DNA from 2 places in the Streptomyces sp. ID05-39B genome. Region 2 is predicted to be linked to the other one. Evidence: riboswitches for the same ligand, from Rfam matches in the RefSeq annotation. Region 2 holds a riboswitch; the other holds the start of a gene.
What was found. Region 2 has a riboswitch for ZMP and ZTP ahead of P1P75_RS11060 (bifunctional 5,10-methylenetetrahydrofolate dehydrogenase/5,10-methenyltetrahydrofolate cyclohydrolase). Riboswitches for the same ligand answer to the same signal wherever they lie in the genome.

Region 1: another riboswitch for ZMP and ZTP. It lies ahead of P1P75_RS31570 (glycine hydroxymethyltransferase); the one in region 2 lies ahead of P1P75_RS11060 (bifunctional 5,10-methylenetetrahydrofolate dehydrogenase/5,10-methenyltetrahydrofolate cyclohydrolase).

What each region holds. Positions count from the first base shown of each region.
Region 1 covers NZ_JARGEF010000204.1:3,658-11,038, forward strand. The annotation lists gene P1P75_RS31545 (ABC transporter permease subunit) at 1-946, shown strand, start outside; gene P1P75_RS31550 (ABC transporter substrate-binding protein) at 948-1,901, shown strand; gene P1P75_RS31555 (isocitrate lyase/phosphoenolpyruvate mutase family protein) at 1,923-2,663, opposite strand; gene P1P75_RS31560 (carboxymuconolactone decarboxylase family protein) at 2,713-3,252, opposite strand; gene P1P75_RS31565 (PLP-dependent aminotransferase family protein) at 3,300-4,685, shown strand; ZMP/ZTP riboswitch at 4,968-5,056, shown strand; gene P1P75_RS31570 (glycine hydroxymethyltransferase) at 5,101-6,552, shown strand; gene trpS (tryptophan--tRNA ligase) at 6,630-7,381, shown strand, end outside.
Region 2 covers NZ_JARGEF010000034.1:36,130-43,510, reverse strand. The annotation lists gene P1P75_RS42005 (hypothetical protein) at 1-187, opposite strand, end outside; gene P1P75_RS11070 (hypothetical protein) at 234-386, opposite strand; partial or broken gene P1P75_RS11065 (transposase) at 465-623, shown strand; gene P1P75_RS11060 (bifunctional 5,10-methylenetetrahydrofolate dehydrogenase/5,10-methenyltetrahydrofolate cyclohydrolase) at 751-1,617, opposite strand; ZMP/ZTP riboswitch at 1,639-1,725, opposite strand; gene P1P75_RS11055 (hypothetical protein) at 1,892-2,833, opposite strand; gene P1P75_RS11050 (TniB family NTP-binding protein) at 2,766-4,094, opposite strand; gene P1P75_RS11045 (Mu transposase C-terminal domain-containing protein) at 4,088-5,737, opposite strand; gene P1P75_RS11040 (hypothetical protein) at 5,765-5,968, opposite strand; partial or broken gene P1P75_RS42000 (TnsA-like heteromeric transposase endonuclease subunit) at 6,042-6,413, opposite strand; gene P1P75_RS11030 (hypothetical protein) at 6,432-6,644, opposite strand; gene P1P75_RS11025 (hypothetical protein) at 6,740-7,381, opposite strand, start outside.

The DNA of each region.
Region 1 (7,381 bases), on a different contig from region 2:
CCACGGGCGCCTCACCACGTACGCGCCGCTCGCCGCCGTCGCGGCCCTCGCCGTCGCCGTACGGCTGGCCGGGCGGCCCGACTGGCCGGACGCGTGGACGCTCGCCGTCGCCGAACCGGTCAACCGCGTCGTCGACTGGATGACCGACCACCTCTACTCGGGGGTGCCCGTCGTCGGCGGCACCGCCGACTGGGCGGGCCGGTTCACCACCTGGGTCCTGGACCCCGTCCGCGACGGCCTCCAGGGGCTGCCCTGGTGGTCGGTGCTGCTGCTGGTCGCCGCGCTCGCCTGGCTGACCGGCACCTGGCGCACGGCGCTGACCGCCGTCCTCGCCATGGCCGCGATCGGTGTGCTCGGCGTGTGGGAGCCGTCCCTGGACACGCTGTCCCAGGTCCTCGCGGCGGTCGCCGTCACCCTCGTGCTGGGCTTCGCGACCGGCGTCGCCGCGGCCCGCAGCGACCGCGTCGAACGCCTGCTGCGTCCCGTCCTGGACGTCTTCCAGACGATGCCGCAGTTCGTGTACCTGATCCCGGTGGTCGCCCTGTTCGGCGTCGGCCGCGCACCCGCCGTCGCCGCGGCCGTCGTCTACGCGCTGCCCGCCGTCGTCCGCATCACCACCCAGGGCCTGCGCCAGGTCGACCCGGCCGCCCTGGAGTCCGCCCGCTCGCTCGGCGCGACCGGCGGCCAGCAACTGCGCCAGGTCCAGCTCCCGCTGGCCCGGCCCGCGCTGCTGCTCGCCCTCAACCAGGGCGTCGTCCTGGTCCTCGCCGTCGTCATCATCGGCGGACTGGTCGGCGGCGGCGCCCTCGGCTACGACGCCGTCTTCGGCCTCGCCCAGGGCGACCTCGCGACCGGCCTGGTGGCCGGCGCCGCGATCGTCTGCCTCGGCCTGATGCTCGACCGCGTGACCCAGCCGGCCGTCCGGCGCGCGCAGAAGGGAGCCTGACATGCGACTCCGTACGACCACGGCCGCGGCGGCGGCGGGCCTGCTCCTGCTGACCGGCTGCGGCGCCGCCGACATGACACAGCAGGCCTCGCCCTTCGCCAACGCCCAGGGCGCCAGGACGGTGACCCTGTCCGTCCAGTCCTGGGTGGGCGCGCAGGCCAACGTGGCCGTCGCCCAGTACCTCCTGGAACACGAACTCGGCTACCGCGTCGACACCGTCCAGATCGACGAGGTGCCCGCCTGGGACGCCCTCAGCCAGGGCCGCGTCGACGCGCTCCTGGAGGACTGGGGCCACCCCGACCAGGAGCGGCGCTACGTCGACGACAAGAGGACCATCGCGCGCGGCGGCGACCTCGGCGTCACCGGCCACATCGGCTGGTACGTCCCCACGTACTTCGCCGAGGCCCACCCCGACGTCACCGACTGGAGGAACCTCGACAAGTACGCCGCGCAGTTCCGCACCCCGGAGAGCGGCGGCAAGGGCCAGCTGATGGACGGCTCCCCGTCGTACGTCACCAACGACAAGGCCCTGGTGGAGAACCTGAACCTGGACTACCAGGTCGTCTTCGCCGGCTCCGAGGCCGCGCAGATCACCCAGATCCGCCGCTTCGCCCAGGAGAAGAAGCCCTTCCTGACCTACTGGTACTCCCCGCAGTGGCTGTTCGAGAAGGTCCCGATGACCGAGGTGAAGCTGCCCGCGTACAAGGACGGCTGCGACGCCGACCCCGAGAAGGTCGCCTGCGGCTATCCCCAGACCCCGTTGCAGAAGTACCTCAACGCGGACTTCGCGCGGACCGGTGGCAAGGCGGCGGCCTTCCTGAAGAAGTTCAGGTGGACCACCGAGGACCAGAACATGGTGTCCCTGCTGATCGCCGACCAGAAGCTCACACCCGAGCAGGCGGCGAAGAAGTGGGTGGACAGCCACGAGTCCACCTGGCGCGCGTGGCTGTCCTAGACGCCGTCGGCCCGGCCCGGGTCAGCGCAGGAGCGCGGCGATCTCCGTGACCGCCGTCGTCGCCCGTCGCTGCAACCCGGGCCCGAACGTGACCCGAGAGGCCCCGAGTTCGCCGAGTTCGGCGGGCGAGGGGCCCTCGCCGATCCGGGCGAACACGTTGACCGGCACCTGCGTCCCGGACCGCAGCAGCGGCAGTACGGCGACGGGGGCACCGATCGGATACACGCAGTCGGCGCCCGCCGCCACGTACAGTGCGGCCCGCTCGATGGTCCGGGCCGGGTCGGACTCGCCGTGGAGGAAGGTGTCGATCCGGGCGTTCACGAAGAGCTGGTCGGCGGCGGCCGACCGCACCTCGGCGAGCCAGTCGGCGTGCGCCCGCGCGTCCTTGAGTCCGCCCCCGTCGGAGTGGCCGGCGGGGTTCCTGTGCGAGTCCTCCAGGTTGCAGCCCACCGCCCCAGCCTCCAGCAGCCGTTCGACCAGCTCCTTCGGCGGCAGGCCGTAGCCGTCCTCGACGTCCGCGGACACCGGTACGTCCACGGCGCGGGCGATCCGGGCGACCGCCGCGAACATCTCGTCGGGCGGTGTCTCCCCGTCCGTGTATCCGAGCGAGGCGGCGACCCCGGCGCTGGGGATCGCCAGCGCGGGGAAACCGGCGTCGGCGAGGGCGCGGGCGCTCGCCGCGTCCCACGGCCCCGGCAGGACCAGCGGGTCGTCGGGGAGCCGCGCCCGGTGCAGGGCGCGGAAGGTGTCGGTCTTGGTCATCATGACGTGCTCCCCGGTAACGCGTTACGGACTCCGGCCCTGCGGACGGTCACCGGTGCTGCCCCGGCCGGTAGTGCCCCGGCACCAGCCGGCAGGTCACGCCGAACCGGTTCCACGCGTTGATCACCGTGATCGCGGCGATCAGCTGCGCCAGCTCCGTCTCCTCGAAGTGCTTGGCGGCCCGCTCGTACACCGAGTCGGGCACGAAGCCGTCCGTGAGGACGGTCACCGACTCCGTGAGTGCCAGCGCCGCCAGCTCCTTCTCGGTGTAGAAGTGCCCGGACTCCTCCCAGGCGCTGAGCTGCACGATCCGCTCGACGCTCTCCCCGGCCGCGAGGGCGTCCTTGCTGTGCATGTCCACGCAAAGCGCGCAGCGGTTGATCTGCGAGGCGCGGACCTTCACCAGCTCCAGCAGCTTCGCGTCGAGGCCCTTGCGGGCGGCGGCGTCCAGCCGGACCATCGCCTTGTAGACCTCGGGCGCCAGCTCGGCCCAGGCCAGCCGGGGGGTGTGCTCGGGGGCGTACTCCACGGTCGTCGTGCCGTCGTTCCCGTTCGTGATGCCTTCGTTCGTCGTGTCGTCGATCTTCATGTCCTCGACCCTAGGCGCGAGGCTGCCCACGGGTATGGTCCATTTCCATGGCGAAATCGTGGGCCACTCTGGGTGTCGACCTGCACCTCGAACCGACCGGTCCGGGCGTGCGGCGCGGCCTCACCGACGCCCTGCGCGAGGCCGTCCGCGGCGGCCGGCTGGCCCCCGGCACCCGGCTGCCCTCCTCCCGCACCCTCGCCGCCGACCTCGGCGTCGCCCGCAACACCGTCGCCGAGGCCTACGCCGACCTGGTCGCCGAGGGCTGGCTGACCGCGAGGCAGGGCTCCGGCACCCGGGTGGCGGACCGCGTGGTGGCCGCGCCGACCGCTACGTCACCCGGGCCCAGGGAGCGCCACCGCCCGGCCTACGACCTGCGCCCCGGCACTCCCGACCTGGCCTCCTTCCCACGCGCCGAATGGCTCAGGGCCGCCCGCCGCGCCCTCACCGCCGCCCCCAACGACGCCCTCGGCTACGGCGATCCGCGCGGCCGCGTCGAACTGCGCACCGCCCTCGCCGACTACCTCGCCCGCGTCCGCGGCGTCCGCACGGACCCCGGACGCGTCCTCGTCGTCGCCGGGTTCGCGCACGGACTCCAGGTGCTCGGCAGGGTTCTGCGCGCCCGCGGGGTCCATACGGTCGCCGTCGAGTCGTACGGCCTCGACGAGCACGAGAAGCAGCTCACGGCGGCCGGACTGCGGACCGTCCCGCTGCCCTTCGACCACCTCGGCACCGACCCCGACGGGCTCGGCGACGCCGGAGCCGTCCTCCTCACGCCCGCCCACCAGTTCCCGATGGGCGTCCCCCTGCACCGCGACCGGCGCGCGGCCGTCCTGGACTGGGCGCGCCGCACCGGCGGACTGGTCCTGGAGGACGACTACGACGGCGAGTTCCGCTACGACCGCCAGCCCGTGGGCGCCCTCCAGGGCCTCGACCCCGACCACGTCGTCCACCTGGGCACCGCCAGCAAGTCCCTCGCGCCCGCCCTGCGGCTCGGCTGGGCCGTACTCCCGCCCGGCCTCGCCGAGCGGGCCGCCGTCGCCAAGGGCCGCATCGACACCTGCGGCGTCCTGGACCAGCTGACCCTGGCCGAGTTCCTCACCTCCGGCGCCTACGACCGCCACGTCCGCTCGGCCCGCCTGCGCTACCGCCGCCGCCGCGACGCCCTGGTCACGGCCCTGGCCGAACACGCCCCCGACGCCCGCGTGACCGGCATCGCGGCCGGCCTGCACGCCGTGGTCGGGCTCCCGCCCGGCACCGAGCAGCCGGTGATCCAGGCAGCGGCCTGGCAGGGCCTGGCCCTGCACGGCCTCTCCCGCTTCCGCCACGAATCAGCCCGCACGGCCCCCCTGGACGCCCTCGTCGTCGGCTACGGCACCCCACCCGACCACGCCTGGACAGGAGCCCTGAACGCCCTGTGCAGAGTCCTGCCGTAACCGACCCGGACCGTCGGCCCTCCGCCCCCGAGGCGCCCCGGCACGGCAGCCGCCGATCGTGAAGCCGGTCACCGCCGGCCGGCCCAGTGCGACCCTCGTGCGGTCGCGGAGCCGGACCACCCCGCCGTCGCCGGGCGGACGTCCACAGACCGCCGCACCGAGGGCCCGCACCCTTCCGAAGAGCCCGAACACGGACTCCAGGGGTGACGGCCGCCCGCCCCCGGCCCGTCGCTCGCATGGTGGACGTGGCGCCTTCGGTGACCCGCCACCCCGGTAGGCTGGCAGGCAGGCCGTGACTGGCGCGCTGGGATGGGACGGACCATCGGGGAGCGGCCTGGAGTGACCGAGTGCCGTGCGCCTGGGCCAGACCGAGACCGTGACCGCTTGCACGCCACGCCACCCGGAGGCCGACGTCATGTCAGAGCAGCAGCCCCTCTCCACCGAGTCCACCGCCTTCCGCGCCGCCCTCGACGTGATCCGCGCCGTCGAGCCGCGCGTCGCCGACGCGATCGGCCAGGAGGTCACCGACCAGCGCGAGATGCTCAAGCTGATCGCCTCCGAGAACTACGCCTCCCCGGCGACCCTCCTCGCGATGGGCAACTGGTTCAGCGACAAGTACGCCGAGGGCACCGTCGGCCGCCGCTTCTACGCCGGCTGCCGCAACGTCGACACCGTCGAGTCCCTCGCCGCCGAGCACGCCCGCGAACTCTTCGGCGCCCGCCACGCCTACGTCCAGCCGCACTCCGGCATCGATGCCAACCTGGTCGCCTTCTGGGCCGTCCTCGCCGACCGCGTCGAAGCACCCTTCCTGGAGAAGACCGGCGTCCGTCAGGTCAACGACCTCTCCGAGGCCGACTGGGCGGAACTGCGCCGGGCCTTCGGCAACCAGCGCATGCTCGGCATGTCCCTGGACGCCGGCGGCCACCTCACCCACGGCTTCCGCCCCAACATCTCCGGCAAGATGTTCGACCAGCGCTCCTACGGGACGGACCCGGCGACGGGCCTGATCGACTACGAGGCGCTGCGCACGTCCGCCCGCGAGTTCAAGCCGCTCATCATCGTGGCCGGCTACTCCGCCTACCCCCGCCTGGTGAACTTCCGCATCATGCGGGAGATCGCCGACGAGGTGGGCGCGACCCTGATGGTCGACATGGCGCACTTCGCCGGCCTCGTCGCGGGCAAGGTGCTGACCGGCGACTTCGACCCGGTCCCGCACGCCCAGATCGTCACGACGACCACCCACAAGTCGCTGCGCGGCCCGCGCGGCGGCATGGTCCTGTGCGACGACTCCCTCAAGGACCAGGTCGACCGCGGCTGCCCGATGGTCCTCGGCGGTCCGCTCCCGCACGTCATGGCCGCGAAGGCGGTCGCCCTGGCCGAGGCCCGCCGACCCGCCTTCCAGGACTACGCCCAGCGCATCGTCGACAACTCCCGCGCGCTGGCGGACGGCCTGATGCGGCGCGGCGCGACCCTCGTCACCGGCGGCACCGACAACCACCTCAACCTGATCGACGTCGCCACCTCGTACGGCCTCACCGGCCGCCAGGCCGAGACGGCCCTCCTCGACTCGGGCATCGTCACCAACCGCAACGCCATCCCCGCCGACCCGAACGGCGCCTGGTACACCTCCGGCATCCGTATCGGCACCCCGGCGCTGACCACGCGCGGCCTCGGCGCGGCCGAGATGGACGAGGTCGCGGCCCTCATCGACCGCGTCCTGACCACCGCGGAGCCGGGCACCACGAAGTCGGGCGCCCCGTCGAAGGCCTCCCACGTCCTGGACGAGAAGGTCTCCGACGAGATCTCCCGCCGCGCGAGCGACCTGGTCGCGGGCTTCCCGCTGTACCCGGAGATCGACCTCGGCTGACACCGGCACCCGGGCAGCCCGCACGGCTGCCCGGGACCCGTTCCGGGCGGTCCCCGCGCTCTGAGACAATGGTGGACATGGCCTCAGACCGTCCCCGCGTGCTCTCCGGAATCCAGCCCACCGCAGGCTCGTTCCACCTCGGCAACTACCTCGGCGCCGTCCGTCAGTGGGTGGCCCTCCAGGAGTCCCACGACGCGTTCTACATGGTCGTCGACCTGCACGCGATCACGGTTCCGCAGGACCCGAAGGAGCTGTCCGCCAACACCCGGCTGGCCGCGGCGCAGCTGCTCGCGGCGGGGCTCGACCCGGACCGGTGCACGCTCTTCGTGCAGAGCCATGTTCCCGAGCACGCCCAGCTCGCCTGGGTCATGAACTGCCTCACCGGCTTCGGCGAGGCCTCCCGCATGACCCAGTTCAAGGACAAGTCGGCCCGCCAGGGCGCCGACCGCGCCTCGGTCGGCCTGTTCACGTACCCGATCCTCCAGGTCGCGGACATCCTGCTGTACCAGGCCGACGAGGTGCCGGTCGGTGAGGACCAGCGTCAGCACATCGAGCTGACCCGCGACCTCGCCGAGCGCTTCAACGGCCGCTTCGGCGAGACCTTCACGATCCCGAAGCCGTACATCCTCAAGGAGACGGGCAAGATCTACGACCTTCAGGAGCCGTCGATCAAGATGAGCAAGTCGGCGTCCACGCCGAAGGGGCTCATCAACCTGCTCGACGAGCCGAAGGCCAGCGCGAAGAAGGTCAAGAGCGCGGTCACCGACACCGACACCGTCATCCGCTACGACGCCGAGAACAAGCCCGGCGTGAGCAACCTCCTCGGCAT
Region 2 (7,381 bases):
CCGGCTCCATCCTCGGGGCCGGCACTGTGGGCGCCGTGATGCCTTTGCGCTGGTGACGCCAGTGCACGCGTACCGGCTTGTCGGCGAGCTGGGGCCACCGGCAGAAGTCACGAGCCTCGGCCCTGGTCGCCTGATCCCAGCACATTTCAACGGCCCAGAGGAACCGGTACCACCGCAGCAGGTCCATCCCGTATGAGCGGATCGTCGTTGCCGACTTCGACGCGGCCTGCAGGTCAGCGAAGAACATCGCCACCGGTACAACAAGCTGCCCGATCGGGATCGAGCAGTTGGTACGGCTCGACAGCTTCGCCGGTCTCCTCCAGGCGCCCGATCTGCGGCACGACGAAGGCCGCCACGTTCCGGCTCAGCCCTTCAGCATCCTTCATGCACCAGCTAACGCCAGCACTCCGAATAGGTCACTGAGCTGCAGAAACATCGGAACTAGTTCAGTCAATACACCCCTTCTGCCCGTCCCGGCCGGCCGGACCAAGACCGGCGGGCACCCGGAAAAGTGGCCGCGGCGCGAGATCGTCGACGGCATCCGCTACATCGTCGACAACGGCGCGAAGTGGCGGGCTCTGCCTGCGGACTTCCCACCCTGGGAGACGGTCTACGGGTTCTTCTGGAGGACACTCATCACCACGATGACCCGGCGGCTCACCCGCAAAAAGCCCCGCACCAACTGGACCAAAAAGTTCAGGTCAGCAGGCTAGCCGCTTGTCGTCCACGCCAAAATCAAGGGTGCCCTCCTCATCGGCCGGCCAGCCCAAGCTGGACGGATGCCGCGTCGACCGTCTGCGCCAGCAGGACTGCGATGGTCATGGGTCCGACCCCGCCGGGGACCGGCGTGATCAACCGGGCACGAGTGCGGGCAGTGTCGAAGTCGACGTCGCCCACGTTGCCGGGGTTGTATCCGGCGTCGATCACGACGGCCCCTGGCTTGACGTCCTCGCCGCGAATAAGACGAGGCCGTCCCACGGCCGCCACAACAACGTCCGCTTCCTGCACGATCGCGGCCAGATCGGTCGTACGGGAGTGGCAGTAGGTGACCGTGGCGTCCCGGGCGAGCAAGAGCATTCCGACGGGCTTGCCGAGGATCGCACTGCGCCCCACGACAACGGCATGCTGCCCAGCAAGATCGACCCCATACTCGTCCAGGAGCCGCATAATCCCGCCCGGGGTGCACGATGCGAATCCAGGCAGTCCGAAGCTCATCGCCCCGAAGGAGCTCATCGTGACCCCGTCGACGTCCTTCTCCGGCGCGATAGCCTCGAATGCCGCCCGCTCATCGATGTGAGGGCCTACCGGGTGCTGAAGCAAGATGCCGTGCACTCCGGCGTCCTGCGAAAGGGACTGGAGGGTCTCCACCAGCTCAGCGGTTGCAGTGGCGGCCGGCAGGCTGACAAGCCGGGACTCGATGCCCGCCTTCGCGCAACGGGCCCGCTTCATCCGGACGTACGTCACCGAAGCCGGGTCCTCACCTACCAGCACCGTTGCGAGGCAAGGCGTCACGCCGACACGTCGCGCAAGCTCTGTCGCCTTGCCTGACGTCTCCTCAACGATGCGTCGGGCAAGGCCCACGCCGTCCATGAGCCGGGCTGTCTGTGTCTGGGACATGGTCGCCTCCAGGCGTCGCTGACCACTCGCCCAGGCGCACGGCATCGACCGATTCGTCAGACCGCTCCCCGGTGGTGCTCCACCTCAGCGCCAGTCACGGCCCACGCACCACTCTAGTGGCACCCTTCCGTTGATCAGGAGCGGGAATGTCCCGTCTCAAATGATCTGGTCTGCGAGTAGGGCTGTGACCTGCGGCGACCAGATCAGTTGAGACGCCGGGCCGCCGAAAATCTCAAGTGATCTGGTCCCGGAAGCCGGGATGCCAGGTGTTGTCTCAGTTGTTCTGGTCTGTCCCTGCTGTTTCGAAGTGATACCAGCTTTGGGTGTTCAGCCAGGACTGGTAGTCCCTGAAGATCCTTGCGAGGCTGTCGGGTTGCTCTCGCTGGTCCAGAAATTCGCCCAAGAGCTGGAAGAGCGTCGCGACGGCTTCGATGTCGGCGTGGGGCGTGAGCGGATGGATCCATCCTGCTGGGGCGAGGTGGCGAACGAGGGCAGGCCAGGTGAGGTCGTGCCCCCTGCCGGGCCGGACGACCAGCCACTCGTGGAAGCCGGCGAGCATGCTCCAGGAGGTCCCGGCGTCGCAGCCCAAGACGAAGGCGGTGGTGGTTGCGAAGGAGCCGTCGATGCCGTGCATCGCGGGCTGTTGGCGAATGGCGGCCAGCAGGCCGCGGTGGTTCCTGATGACGTTGACCTGCAGGGCCTGATGGGTGGCGCCGAGGAAGTCTCCCGGTGTGCGCCGTGGGGTGCCGGCGACGCCGTTGGGGTTCGTGAGCGGATGACCGACGAGGAAGCGGCGCACGGTGGCATAGGAGACGTCGGCGTCGTGCTCGTCCAGAAGCCTTTCCCAGATCAGACGGGTCGGAGGGAGTTGGCCGCCGTTCGTTGCCGCGTATTCGTCGAGGATGGCGTCGAGGGCGGGCCGGATGCGGTCCAGGACCGGGTTCTCCTTGACGGTGCGCGGCTTTCGAGGCGGCGGTGTCGGGGAGGCGAGGGCTTGCAGAATGGTGCGGCTGTGCACGTGGTGCCGTTTCGACAACGCCGCGACCGACAGGTGTTCCTTGTGGGCGTCGCGTCGAATGGCGGCGAAGAGTGCGGGCTTTTCCGCGCTGAGGGTGACGTGTCTTTTGGGCTTCCCTGGCTCGTCCGGTTCAGCCGATTTCCTTGCGGCGAGGTCTGGCAGTGCCCGTTCGAGCGCGCCTTGCTGACGTCCGGTCACTGCGGCGAGCCGGTCGCCTCGTGGGCGAGTTCCGTAGCCGTAGTCGGGTGCCGGCGAGGTATCCACGCAGGTAGCTGGGTTTGAGGTGGTTGGCGCGGGCCAGGCGGCGGATGTAGGAGTCGGTGCTCTCCCCGCTCTTCGGGCGGGGCCGGGCTGGCAGTGGGCGGAGCCGGTCGCCATCGTCAACGCTGGTGGTCATGAAGCCGATTTGGTCGTGCGGGTCTGGGCGGCGCGGTCGAGTTTGACGCGTTCCAGCGAACTTCCGGGTGATCTTCTCTGTGCCGTCGAGGATGGCGTCGATGGCGGCCCCGCGGATGAGGTGGGACAGGCTGCCGATCATGCCGCCGGTGCGTTGGTGGAGGTAGTGGGCCAGCCCTTCCAGGGTCTTGTGCTGGTGGTGGTGCAGTCGCAGGGCCTCTTCGAAGGTGCTGACCAAGCCGGTCCATTCCGCAGTGCGGGGGAAGGGAATGGTGTCGATGACCGCGAAGCGCCCGGCGATCTGTCGGCCACGGGTGCCGTTGAACAGCCCGTTCGCCTCCAGGTCCACTCCCGCATAGACGAAAGTGGCCGGGATCCGCTCCGAGAAGTACTTCAGCGTGTCCGAGACCTCGGCGCCGTTCCTGGTCGCCAGTGAGAGATTGTGCAGCTCGTCGACACACACGACGCTCACTCTTGCGTCGATCAGGACGCCGCAGACGGCCTCGATGACGTCGGTGATGTTGGCGCGGGTGGTAACGGGCAGGCCCAGGAAGCGGGCGAACTCGACGGCCAGCATGCGTGAGGTCGCGGCGGGCGGGACGGTGACGTAGCCCACCGGGATCCGGTCGACGCCGGGGTGCTGGCGTCGGTCGATGACCTCGATGGTCTTGCCGAACTGGGTGAGCGCGGTGGTCTTGCCGGTCCCGGCCGCGCCGGACAGGATCAGGCCCCGGCGGGCGCTGATCGCGTGCCGGTCGAGCAGGGTCAACCGCCTGCCGGCATGGACGACGGTGCGCAAGGTGGAGGTCGCGGCCACGGTCAGGCGGGTGTGGTAGTCGAGGCGGACGTCGTCGTAGTCGAGCCGTCCGTCGTCGTCCAGGTCGGTGAGTTGGTTCTCGGTCAGGAGGTCAGCAGGTGCCGGGTCCTGGGTGGTGAACTCCCGCCAGCCCTCCAGGGTGGTGAGGTAGCGGTGCAGGTCTTCGCGGTCCAGGGCGCGTCGCCATCCGTGCTGCCGACCTGGGTTCGTGTCCTGGCCGGGGGTGGGTCCGGTCGCGGTCACCATCGCTTGTCCGCCTCCTTGAAGGGGTCGAAGATGCCGAGCGGGATGACCTTCGCGTTCGGCTCGTCATCTGTGCTGTCCACCGCCTCGTCATCGTGGAGAGACAGCTCGTTCTCGGTGGCTGGTGGTGGTTCTGGCCTGGGCGGACGCGGTCCCGTGCTCTCGGCGGCGGCTCGGGTCCTGGCGGCGACGCGCCGGTCGCGCTTGGACGGCCGCGCGGCAGGTTCGTCGTCCTGGTCGGGTGGTCCCTGGTTGGCTCTGACCAGCAGCTTGGCGACGGCCTGGGCGATCTCCTGTTCGGTCGGTGTCGGGTTGCCCTTGCTCCGCAGGTCGGCTGCCGCGTGGTCCCATGCCAGGTCGCCGAAGGGCTGCGGGACGCCGCCGAGGTGCTTCCAGGGGACCGGGATCCAGCCGGTCTCCCAGTGGTGGCGCATCCAGATCCAGGCGGCGTCGTAGGGGTCGCGGTGGATTTCCCACAGGTCCCGCTTGCGTGTGACACCGGAGGGCTGTCGCCGGAACGGGGCCAGGTCGGGGCAGTCGTAGACCCGGTTGTTGATTTTGATCCCGTAGGAGTTGACGGCCCGCCAGGTGGCGGGCAGCAGTTCGACGTAGTCGTCGCCGCCAAGAGCAAGGGGGACGTAGCCGGCGCTCTCGACCAGGGCGGCGTACTTCTGGTTCGGGGTGAAGGTGCGGCCGGGAACGCCCGGGTCGCGGAGCCCGTCATGGGGTCTGGATTGCCACTTGGCGACAAGCCACTCGTCGAGAAATTCCTGGATCTCCAGCATTGACCACAACGGCTCGTCCTCCACGCCTCGGCCGCGGTGCTCGGCGGTGCCGCCGAGGTAACCGGGCAGGAACTGGCAGAACAGCGTGGCCACTGATTCAAGTGTGCGTTCGATATGGGGATTCTCCGCCGGGGAACGTGGGTGCCAGGGCTGGAAGGTGATCTCCAGGGTGCGGCAGGCGGAGCGGGAGTTGTCCGAGATGAACGCCTTGCCCCGGTCGCAGACGATGGTCTCAGGGATGATCACAGGCCGGGCCGCGGCGTGCTCCAAGCGCTCGTCCAGGGTTAGCAGCCGGCGGTGCGGCAGCACCGAACGGGACATCGCCAGGGCCTGGACCCAGCCCGGCCGCATCGGCTCCGGGGTCAGCGCGCGGGCCAGCAAAAGGGAGGCGTCCACCGACTTGGTGGTCGGCCGCACCACCGCCGCGGCGACGGTCCGCGTCGCTAGGTCGATGAGCGCGCAGAGCTCGACTCTCCCGGGGACCCCGTGGTCCAGCCGCACCAGCACGTCCAGCGGGGTGGAGTCGATCTGCATCAGCTCGCCCGGGGCGGCGACCGACTCGTAGCGGAACGGCCCCTCGGGCTGGTCGGCCAACGAGCGGCGGGTGCGGGCCGAACCGGTGACATGGACCCCGTGCGACAGCTTGTCAAAGAGCTGGTGGAACGTGGCCCGCGACGGCATCTCCACCACGGCCAGGCCATGCTCGGCCTCCAGGATCCGCTCGGTTCGCCATCGCGCATGCTCGATCGTGCGGGTGGAAGCCGGGATGCTCTCGCCGATCGCCTGGCGGATCGCCGCCACCACCCGCGGGTCGGCCCGGCCGACCCGCGAGGCGTGCGGGGCGAGCCGGTGGTCCACCACCGCCGTGATCCCGCCGGCCTCGTACTGCTAGCGCTTGCGTTTCACCGTCCGCGCCGTGACCTCCTCGCCCAGCGCGACCAGTTCATCCGCCTTCGCCCGCTCGCGTTGCGCCAGCGATTGGCAGGCCGGGTCGTACTCGGGCTTGAGCCGGGCCCCGGCCGGGGCGTCGGGGGGCAGGCCGGTGAGGAGTTCGACCAGGTGCCGCTGCCACCACAGGGCGCGGGCGGCCACCGGGCCGGGCAGTCTGCTGCCAGAGCAGGTGGTAGAGCACCGGCAGCACGGCCAGCCGGTCGCCGACGTGCTCGGCCCCGGCGAGCAGGGGCAGGGGTTCGGCGAAGACTTCCCGTAGCCGGTCAGCCGATGGCGCGTGATAGCAGCGGCCGTGGCGGTAGCGGGACAGCCAGCGCAGGTTCACCCGGTAGGGCTGGCGCAGGTCGCCAACGTGACGAAACTGCCAGCCCACCTCCTCGCAGACCCGTGCGGTGAACGCGAAGACCTCGGCGGTGTCCTCGTCGACCAGATCTTCCAGTCGCACGTCGACAACGACACCGGTGCCGTCCCGTAACCGGACAAAGTAGTCCGGGGTATGCCCTCGCTCCCGCTTCCCGTCCGTCCAAGTAAGCCGGAAGGGCTGCGAGGACAGCGCGACGACAGCGGGATCGAAGTCCAGCGCCATCGCCGCGTCCCGCTCCACTCACGACTCGTAGCCCACCTGGGTCCGCGAGGTCGCCGCCCAGTACTCACCGGTGAAGTTCTTCTGCCCGAACGAGGCGAACGACCTCACCGGCGAGGCCGGCTCGAACGCCTCGGTCCAGCAGCGTGCCAGTGGCCCGGAACGCTCGACACCGTCGGCGTCGACAAACCCGATCTCGATGCCTGAGGCGTACTCCGGGGCAGAGGCCCTCAACGCCGATCCGTCCATCGACACCCCCAGCCGCGATCTCCCCGTCGCTGCGAGGGTGATGCACCCCGTGGGGGCCCATGGCGGAGAGTTGGTTGCCGTCACTCGAAAAGGTGACGACCCGTCTCAAACCATCTGGTCGACGCAGGCCAGCAGGGATTTGACGACTCCGTGCCGGGCCGTGGCCGCTGGGGAGTCAACGCCCGGCTGGAGAGAGGAGCGCGTAGTTCGACGCGCAGTCGGATGGACGTGTCGATGGGCAGTCCCAAGCCGGCGTGGCGAAGATCCTTTGAGTAGCGTGCGATGAGGTCCAGATCCCGTAGTTGCCGCTGGAGCTCGGAGGCGAGTGCCTCGTCCGTGTCGACAACGGGGAGTTCGTCTTCTTCCTGATCGGCCAGGTACTCAAGGTGCTGGTCGATCGCCTCAACCGCCCGGCTGCTGGTCCAAGCGGCGAATTCCTGGCAGCCGAACAGGTAGGCATGTGCGGCATACAACGCCGCCGCTGCAGCCGACTCGTCCGCGTCATCCGGCCCGTCCTGGCCGTCGTTGTGGCAGTACTCGCTGAGCATGTACTCGCCGACACCGCGCTTGACGGCCGAGAAGGCCGTCGAGTCGCCGAGGACGCCCTCCCATACGGAATTCAGCAGAGGTCGCAGGCTCACGGTGAACGGCGCCTGCTCGTCCTCGGGCAGTGCCTCGTGCCAACACATCAGGCGCTCCGCGACACCGGCGGCGAACACACC